Regions from separate parts of the Chroococcidiopsis sp. [FACHB-1243] genome, predicted to be linked through region 3. Evidence: riboswitches for the same ligand, from Rfam matches in the RefSeq annotation. Region 3 holds a riboswitch; each other region holds the start of a gene.
What was found. A riboswitch is a leader RNA that binds a small molecule or an ion and turns the genes downstream of it on or off. The one in region 3 is predicted to bind cobalamin.
Positions count from the first base shown of each region.

Region 1: another riboswitch for cobalamin. It lies ahead of H6G17_RS29445 (CbtB-domain containing protein); the one in region 3 lies ahead of H6G17_RS20490 (HupE/UreJ family protein).
Region 2: another riboswitch for cobalamin. It lies ahead of H6G17_RS15375 (sirohydrochlorin chelatase); the one in region 3 lies ahead of H6G17_RS20490 (HupE/UreJ family protein).

Region 1 covers NZ_JACJQX010000067.1:287-3,562, reverse strand. The annotation lists gene H6G17_RS29460 (DUF411 domain-containing protein) at 1-526, opposite strand, end outside; gene H6G17_RS29455 (hypothetical protein) at 610-900, shown strand; partial or broken gene H6G17_RS29450 (nitrilase-related carbon-nitrogen hydrolase) at 941-1,425, shown strand; cobalamin riboswitch at 1,816-1,965, shown strand; gene H6G17_RS29445 (CbtB-domain containing protein) at 1,939-2,178, shown strand; gene H6G17_RS29440 (hypothetical protein) at 2,221-3,276, shown strand, end outside.
Region 2 covers NZ_JACJQX010000019.1:6,038-9,313, reverse strand. The annotation lists gene hemC (hydroxymethylbilane synthase) at 1-59, opposite strand, end outside; gene H6G17_RS34140 (hypothetical protein) at 210-341, shown strand; gene H6G17_RS15380 (Spy/CpxP family protein refolding chaperone) at 316-795, shown strand; cobalamin riboswitch at 882-1,084, shown strand; gene H6G17_RS15375 (sirohydrochlorin chelatase) at 1,122-2,111, shown strand; gene sipA (regulatory protein SipA) at 2,323-2,613, shown strand; gene H6G17_RS15365 (peroxiredoxin) at 2,650-3,207, shown strand; gene H6G17_RS15360 (hypothetical protein) at 3,265-3,276, shown strand, end outside.
Region 3 covers NZ_JACJQX010000028.1:40,324-43,599, reverse strand. The annotation lists gene H6G17_RS20495 (hypothetical protein) at 17-286, opposite strand; gene H6G17_RS20490 (HupE/UreJ family protein) at 498-1,166, opposite strand; cobalamin riboswitch at 1,188-1,392, opposite strand; gene H6G17_RS20485 (hypothetical protein) at 1,534-1,728, shown strand; gene H6G17_RS20480 (ABC transporter ATP-binding protein) at 1,736-3,276, opposite strand, start outside.

The DNA.
Region 1 (3,276 bases), on a different contig from region 3:
GTTTGCCCTTTTTATCAAAGGAGAACACGGTGAATGGATCTCTGCGATCCCCTGCTTCCATGCCAGGAGCACCTACAGGCATTTGAGGAACAGATATGCCTACTACATTTGGCTTTTCTTTAAGCAGGCGCTTAATATCACTGGCTGGTACGTGTCCTTCGATGACATATCCATCCACAATCGCCGTGTGGCAAGATGTCAGTTTGTCAGGCACTTTGTACTTTTGTTTCACTGCCCCCATTTCAGAAATTAGCAAGTCTTTTGTCTGAAAGCCTTGTTTTTTCATGTAATCAATCCATCCACCACAGCATCCACAGGAGGGACTGCGATACACAGTTACTAGTTTAGTAGCGATTGCGTCAGGTTTTTGAGCAACAGCTTGAGGATTGCTGATAGGAGCATCACCTGCCGATATCCCCAACACTGCTACTGTCGGATAAGCAGTTACCACTGCCCCAACAGCAGCACTTGCCATAGTAAGACACAACCTTTTTTGTAACCAGGGAGTGGATTGTTTTTGTTTCATCTGAGACCTCACAGCTAATGGTAAATTTTTGGTGTTGCTAATGGTGTAACCCGTCCTCACAATCTTAATCCCCTTAGCTACGAGTGAAGAGTCAAGATCCTCCCAACGTCAAAAACTTGCTAAATATACCGCAACTGTTGCAGCAAGGCAGAGAACTATACGAAGCTGGAAATTTTTTCAAAGCACTGACAGTTTGGCAACAAGCAGCAGAAGCTCACCAAGCCCAAAGAGATATGCTAAATCAAGTAAGCAACATTTCGTTGGCTTGTCAGCAACTAGGACAGTTGCCTCAAGCAACTACAGCGATCGCTGAAAGTCTAAGACTGTTATCAAGCAACGGGCAAGAGCCACAGCGATCGCAAGTCCTTGCCTAAGCTTTGAATACCTGAGGAGTTTGAGGCGACTAGCGTGCACAGCATTACCAATAGTCTGTTTACTGTTACGGGCGGCGGTCAGACTTTCGCTATAACAAGGTAAAGTCAGTACCAATAGGGGAATATATTTCTTTTGAGCAATTTTTATGGAAGTCGATCGAGTAGCTGTCGCCTTTGAATGCTCGCACAATCGCTGGTCAGCCGAGCCAGCTTTTTGACACACCTTTCGGTCGAGCGATCGCCAGTATTTGTTACGAATCTGCCTTTGTTCAGCATTTCCGGTATCAGGCAACTGCCGGAGGGCTGTTTATCCTCAGTGCTGCTAATAATGCCCATTACAGCCCAGCAATGCCTGCCCAACACCATGCCCAAGATGTAATGCCAGCGTTTGAAACCGATCGATGGGCTGTAAGAGCTACTAATACCGGATATTCTGGTATTATCGCTCCCCACGGTAGAACTAAGTGGATATCTCAACTGAACGCATACGAACTGCACGCAGCAACGATTTATCGACGGCAAACTTAGACGCTGTACGTGCGTTGGGGAGATTGGTTAACGCTGTTTTTGCTGGTGCTAGGTGGTAGCGTCATGCTCTACCATGCGTACAAGCGTTCCCGCAGGGTGTGTAGGCAAAGCCTTCCTCCAAAGTAGACTGTGAATGTTGTTAAATCAAAGCGGGTGTTTAGTTGAAGAGAGTTAAAAACTAGCTAACGTGATAGAAAGGTTATGGGATTGGAGAAACACTAATTACGGTGGTAGCGGTGAGTTTTGTTGGGCAAACTCGACTGATTTGTTTGACAATCCACCTCGTCACGCTTTATAATTTGCCTCTCTCCCTTTCTCACTCTCTGACAATGCTAATTTAAACAGTTCATGGTCGTATGCTGGGTTAGTGAGACAGAAAGTATGATAAGGTCTGATTACTAAGTCGGTTCTGGTGGGGGTCAGTCACCAGAGGTAACGGGGAAAGTTTGGTGCAAGCCCAACGCTGTCCCGCAACTGTGAAGGAGTATCCCACTCATACTCCCAGCCAGGATGCCCGCCGAGACTTTTAATGCCCTTAACTCATCTGCGAGGTACGTGATGACGGCTCGGTCAATTGCTTCTGTTCGGGATCAAGCGCTACGCTTCACTTTGTCAACACCTGTGCAAGCGAGTCTCTACGTTTCGCTGTGCGCTTTAATTCTCTGGACTGTGTATTTTACAACTTATCCCGCAGTTCACGATCGGGTGCATTCTCTACGTCACCATACTTTGATAATTAGTTGCCATTAAAGCTTAAATAGGCATCCACTTCAGAGAAATTCACCAATCGAAATGCCAAAATTCAAGTTATCTGCCCTCATTAGTGCTATTTGCCTGGTGAGTATAGTTCTTTATGTTTTAGCTGGATTTTCTCAAGTCGCACAGCCAAAGGTGCGACTGACAACTGAACCAGGAGTCAACCCGATTTTTCCCTTTGAAGCTGAAGCAACTAAACCTCAATCTCCAGCGCTACTGAAGTTGCAAGTGTTAGATGCATCTGGGCAACCTTTGGAAAATGTCAAAATTGGCTTGACGATTTTCACTCCACCTAAAAATCCTTGGTTCACAACAGATTTCCCCATAGTAGAGGGAACAAAGTTACTGGAAATGGCAGCAGTAGCACCCAAAGGCAAGCTGCAAATTCAGCAGATGCTACCGATTCGCGGTACTTACCAGCTACTAGTCAATGTGACTCCAACGCTTGAGAATGCCTTTAGCCCGTTTAAGCAAACTCTCACGCTCACTGTGCCGGAGAACTGGCTGAAATATCGTAACCTTGGCATCCTGGTTGCAATTTTACTAATTGTCGGGGTAGTCGGCGGTTTAGCGATCGGCGAACGGCAGCAACTCCAGTCTGGAGAAATTGCACCGCAACGGGTACGACTATTGTTGAGTGGAGCAATAGTGGTAGCGATCGCTGCCTTATTATTTGTCAACGTTAGTGCTGAAATTGCTCAGTCGGGAATGTCTATGCCCATGTCCCACATGAGTGAACCTGCACCATCGTCAGAGCAACCAAGTACAATACAGTCTGGGGGACTCCAATTGCGCCTGTCTGGAGATGTCAGCGCCACAGTCGGACAACCTGCAAACTTCCAAGTCAATGTCATCGATCCCAAAACTAGCCAGCCAGTAGCTGACGTATTTTTGAAGATTCAAGCGACTCAGCTTGAGGACAATTGGCTTGCCTTTGCCTATCAAGGTACTGCCGATGCAACTGGACAGTTAAAGTGGCAGCAGCAGTTTTTTGATGGCGCACCCCATAAATTTGAGGTGGAAGTTTCTCCGCAAGCGAATGCAGCGCGGCAATTTCAACCCTTTCAAGTTGTAAAAACTATTCCAGTTGAG
Region 2 (3,276 bases), on a different contig from region 3:
GAACCAATGCGAATTGTGCGGGCAGGGCTGGAGACCGTGGGTGAGGCGTTGGAGGACATACTAAAGCAGCATTTATAGCTTAAATCTGAGTCACTCGATCTAGACTACCGCAGGACTGCACCCAATGGAGTCAGTTGTCAGTTGTCAGTTGTCAGTGTAGAGACGATACATGTATCGTCTCTACAAAATTCTCCTCGCTCCTCACCATCATGACTAAAGTAATAGTTATATTCGTTACTTTCTCTACAGGCGATCGCGGTTTTTCGATTTTTATGATGGTGATATCAAATCTTAGAAACGCCAGAGAACGCTACCATGCAATTCATCACCAGACAATTTAAACATATTCCTGTGTTAGCCAGCGCGATCGCCTTGAGTATTGCCACCGTACCGCTAGCAGCTCAAGCTGAACCTATCGCACCTGGATCGCAAACTTCCGCGTCACAAACAATCGCCCAAGCTCAAGATAAAATTCCACCTCGATTTGAAAAACTGGGGTTAACTCAGGAACAAAGAGATAAAATTGCCGAAATCCGCCGCAATACCCGCGCTCAAATCGAAGCAGTCATGACACCAGCACAGAGGGAACAACTCAAAACCGTTAGAGAAAGCAGACAACGCCGCCGCGAAGCGTTAGCTTCTCTCAACCTAACTCCAGAGCAGAAAAATAGAATGCAACAAATTCGTCAATCTGCCAAATCTCAGTTTGACGCAGTATTAACCCCAGAACAGCAACAACAACTACAGCAAATGAGACAAGAACGAGGCTGGAAGGGACGAAGAGGCGATCGCTAAGGAATTCGGAATTCGGAATTAATAAACCTTTTGCTACGCACTGGTCACTGATAACCCCTCCCCCAGTATTTTTGTTGTAGGTCAAATCAGTTAAGATATCTAGGCACAAGTGAACTGTAATAGCATAGGGAAACATCGGTGTAAGTCCGAGGCTGTGCCGCAGCTGTAAATGATTTTGTCGCTTGTCATTTGTCACTAGTCATTTGTTGCTCTAACTGCAAATGACTGATAACAGATGAACGATGACGAATAGTAAGCCAGAATGCCTGTGCTGTTATCCGCTCACGCTATTTCCTGCGTCGCACGGGAAAGGAGCTAGAATCTCAATGCTTAGCGATCGCCATTTAACTCCGTTGGAAGATATCTCTTTGCAATTACCACCTCTGCCGCTACAGCGTCCTCTATTACTGATCGGTCATGGAACTAGAGATGAAGCTGGACGGCAAAGCTTGCTAGATTTTGCCTCTGCATACCAAGCTTTAGATACCTCTAGACCAGTTCTACCCTGCTTTCTGGAACTGACAGAACCAACAATTCAGGAAGGGGTAGATCGATGCGTAGAGAAGGGTTTTACAGAAATTTCCGTGCTGCCAATTTTACTGTTTGCCGCACGGCATAACAAATTTGATGTAACGAACGAACTCGATCGCGCTAGAGCCAGACATCCGCAGCTTAAATTTTACTACGGACGGCATTTTGGCATTACGCCCGGAATTCTCGATTTGTGGCGATCGCGTCTGGCAGACATAGACCATCCTCAAATTGAGCGTGCAGATACCGTATTATTATTTGTCGGTCGCGGTTCTAGCGATCCTGATGCCAATGGCGATGCTTGCAAGCTCGCCCGCATTCTCTGGGAAGGTAGCGGCTATTCTACTGTAGAAACCTGCTTTATCGGCATCACGCACCCGCGCTTAGAAGCAGGTTTCCAACGCGCTTTACTCTATCAACCCAAACGGATTGTTATTCTACCTCACTTTCTCTTTACGGGTACGCTAGTTAAAAAGATTTTTGATGTCGCAGCTCAACAGCAACAAAAGTATCCCCAAATTGAAATCGCCTGTTTGCCAGAAATAGGACTGCATCCGCTCCTATTTAGCATTCTCAGAGAAAGAGAAATCGAAACTCATTTAGGTCAAGTCCAGATGAATTGCGAGATGTGCAAATTCCGCCTAGCAGCTGTAGCAGGTGACACGCATTCTCATAGCCACACCCACGACAACCATCACCATCATCACCACGACCATCACCACCCGCCTGTAGATCCTTACGCTAATGCGGTAGACTATCATCAAAAAATCTGGCAAGTTCCATAATGGATTTGGTAATAGGTAATGGGTAATGATGGTTGGTTATTAGTACAGTAGGGTGTGCGATCGCGTCGCGTAACGCACTTACGCATATTTCAGAAGTCAAAGTATGAGTGCCTATAGTCATTAGTCATCCGTCATTTGTCATTTGTGAATAACTAGTGACTCATGACCAACGACCAATTACCAATTACCAATTACCAATTACCAATTACCAATGACGAAAGAATTCACCATAGGCGAAACAGTCCGAGTTGTCGCCTTGCCACCTTACATTAAAACAGCCGAGCCGATGCCGATGCTGCGTCCTCCCGATACAATTCGTCTGCGGGAAGAAGGGATAGTTACAGATCGCCGTCCTGGGGGATATTGGGTCGTCCGGTTCGATCGCGGTACTTTTCTGCTCGATAGCCAATATATTGAGAGCATCACATCAGAACCAGAATCACCACCTGCATCTCATGTGGAACCATCTTTACCTGCGGATGCCGATCGCAGCGAGGACTAATGTAAACTTATGTTAACTGGACTTGCAGTTGACATCATGATATTTCGTCGAACTTTTTTAACCTCTGTTTTTGCGTGTTGCCTGTCTATTTTGGTTTGGTGTCATTTTGCTACCCCAGCCTTAGCGCTTGGGGGTAAACTACCACCAGTGAACCAACCCGCACCACAATTTACCCTACCTACCAATACGGGAGATGGAGAAGTTTCCCTTTCCGACTTGCGCGGTCAGTGGGTCGTACTTTATTTTTATCCCAAGGACTTTACAGCAGGCTGTACCCTAGAAGCCAAACGCTTTCAACAAGACTTACCCAAGTACATTGACAAAAATGCTCAGATTATTGGCGTGAGTGCTGATTCTATCGATTCCCATGCCGAATTCTGCGATTCAGAAGGGTTAAAATTTCCTCTGCTTGCAGATACCACAGGGGAAGTGAGTAAAGCATACGGTTCGTGGATTGGTGTTGTTTCGATGCGCCATAGTTTTCTCATCGACCCAGATGGGATTTTACGCGAAACTTTTGTGAAGGTAAATCCTGCCATTCACAGCATGGAAGTTCTAGCACGGTTAGAGGAATTACAAAAAAACACTGCCTAAAAGCTAAAGTGTAGAGACGTGCCATGTCATGTCTCTACTTAGTTTTCAGCGTGTCTTATGGACTTCGAG
Region 3 (3,276 bases):
GTGAGAGTAGTAGTTATTATTTTTTGCATTGCAGCAATTTCGCGATCGCTTCTCGATGAGATTCTTCTGATGCGTCTGGTTCCACTACAATGAGATCGGAATCGTTCATTACCTGTCGAGATTGTTCCTGTAAAATTTGTTGCTCTAGCGCAGATAACTCACTATTGCTTAGAGAACTCAGGTCAATCCAAGGCTCCATAATACGTTCTCCCTTCTGAACTAACGATAGCAATAATTTCAACCCCATCATTCCGCCTACCTCTAATGTGAATGGAGTTGGTTCCAAGTTCTGTTGCGGTGCTAATCGCTGTTAGCCCCACCTCTTGTATAGTTTTAATAACTGACAATCCCACTTTATCTTGTTTTGAAAGCTCCATTCAGACAGATGTTAAGAAACACGTAAATGTAGTAGACTCGCAGGGTCAATTCATTTACGACTGAAATCCCTGGAGTTCTACTTTGGCAGTTGTATTGAGTGCTAGCTGACTACTTAACTTTTAACCCATCACCGAAGAAGTCAAGAACACCACACCGATCGCGCAGATTGCTAAACCAGATAATCTTAACCAAGAAGGACTAGAATTAGCAGATTTCTGCAATGCTAAATTCCCTACTAAAAAGGCAACTAAAGCTACACCATATTGGATTAGAGTAAAACCCAACAAGTAAGCAAATAGAGAAAACATTTGCGCCCCGATAATAGCTTCTCCGTAAGCGTAACCATGAAATAATCCCGCGATCGCACCCAACCCCAATGTTACCAACCAATGAGGACGATCTCGCCACAACAGCATTGCCCCAAAGATAATAACAGAAACTGCGATCGCCACCTCAGCCGCAGGTAAATCGATCTGGAAGACGTGAATAATCGTCCCTAACATCGCCGCCACGACAAACCCAGCCGGAATTAAAGCACCGCGCCGTTGTCCGACAGCAAGTAATCCAATTGCCACGACAAAAGCTAAATGATCTAAACCAATAACAGGGTGAGCCAGTCCTGACAAGAAACCTTCAAATAAATTTACTGGAGTCTTGCCACCGATCGCGTGATGGGCATAAGCTGGTTGGGGTATGGCAAAAAATGCGATCGTCAAAGCGGTTGCAATTAACCCTAAGTAGCGCCAAAATAGTTGCAAAATTTGAGACATCAAAACTTTAGACATCATCCGTACCTCGCGAAGGATGTGAGTTAAACAATTTCTATCGGTGGGTATTCTGACTTTAGAGTGTCATTAGTCAATGGTCATTAGTCATTTGTATTTACCAATGACCAGTGACTAATGACTAATGACAACAGATTTACAGTTGCGGGACAGCGCCGGACTTACACCGAACTTTCCCCATTACCTCTAGCAGCTGCTCCCTGCTAGAACCGATTTAACTGAGGGCTTCATCATACCATCAGATCGCATCCTGAGAGAGAGGCAAAACTGTTACTATTGTGTTCAACTGAAAAAGTTAGGTTTCGCTAGCCTGCGATCGCCATTATAGAAATTCCGCTCTTACCAATGACTAATGACCAATGACAACTATATGGAAGACTCTCAATTCGCTATTTTCATCGTCTTTGGTTGTATCTGGGTTGTGATGGGAACTGCGGGTGTCATTGCACTGCTAAAGTCTGACGGTCAAGAAATTCGGTTTGGTAAATGGGGATTGATAGTTGCTCTGCCAATTATTATCCCCATCATTATTGCACTGGCTTTTGGCGCGTTCTACTACAACTAGTTCGGGTTTATTGCAAAATCTCTTGTAATTGGTGCTGGTTCCACAAATTTTGATATAAACCTGGTTTTTGAACTAGTTCTTCATGTGTCCCAGATTGAACGATCGCACCCCGATCCATCACCAAAATCCGATCGGTAGTAGCCGCAGCTGATAGCTGATGAGAGATAAATATCACAGTTTTGCGATCGGTTCCTGTGGAAAGATTATCTAAAATCGCTGTTGCAGTTTGATTGTCAACGCTAGATAAGGCATCGTCTAAAATTAGTACCGGAGCATCGACAAGCAAAGCTCTAGCAAGCGCTGTACGCTGTCTTTGACCACCGGAAAGGGTAATCCCTCGTTCGCCCACAATTGTTTCGTATTGCTGTGGAAAATTGAGAATTTCAGGGTGGATCTGAGCTTGCTTGGCGCAGTATTCTACATCAGATTGTTCTGCGAGCGGATCGCCATATCGAATATTATTTTTAATCGTGGTACTGAAGAGAAAACTATCTTGTGGTACGTAGGCAATCGCGCGGCGTAAATCTTTCAATGTAATTTGAGTAATATCTTGCCCATCTAAAAATAATTGTCCTGGATCAATTTCTAAAAGATGAGGTAAAGCATTTGCTAATGTCGATTTTCCCGAACCAATTGGTCCTACAATTGCGACTGTCTCTCCTGGCTGAATAGAAAAGCTGACATTTTGTAATGATGGTGTACCAGAGCCAGCATATGTATAGCTCAAATTGCGTGCTGTTAACTCTCCTTTTATCTCTTCTTTTGGTAATGAAATCGCGTCAGGTCTATCGTAAATCTGAGGTTTGACAGCCAGAACAGATTCAACGCGATCGATACTGACTTCTCCTCTTTGATAAGCTGTAATTGTAAACCCAAGTAGAGCGGTGGGAAAAACGAGTCTTTCGACATAAAGTATGAGTGCTATAAAATCACCAACACTTAAACTGTTATTTGCAATTTTTCCCGCTCCAAACCACAATAATAAGAGCAGGCTAACGTAAGAAAAACCTCCAACTAGGGGAAACAAAGTATTACGAGTTTTGGCGAGTTTTAAATTTGCCCCTAATAACCTAGAATTACTTTGCCGAAAAGCTAGGCGTTCGTTTGTTTCTTGAGCGTAGATTTTAATTAATGCCATCCCGCTCATATCTTCTTGAATTAATTCGCTAATGTCAGATAGTTCCTCTTGGACTTCTGCTTGTTCGTTACGGAGGCGATCGCTAAATAACTGTACCACGATCAACATCACTGGATAAATTGCTACAGCAGCAAGAGTCAGTTCGACATTAATTTGCAACATGAAAGGTAGCGTCAACGCATAAGCAAAGATCGTGTTGACAATACTCAGCACTGCAAAACCGACCAACCGCCGAATATTTTCGACATCGCTCGTAGCGCGGTTGATCAAATCTCCCGCTGTATTTGTGTTGAAATAGGTAGGTTCCAGCTTCAGAAGATGTTGAAATAGCTTTTGTTTCAAGTCAAATTCGACTTGTCGTCCCGCACCAAACAGGGCAATCCGCGATACCATGCGGATTACCCACATGA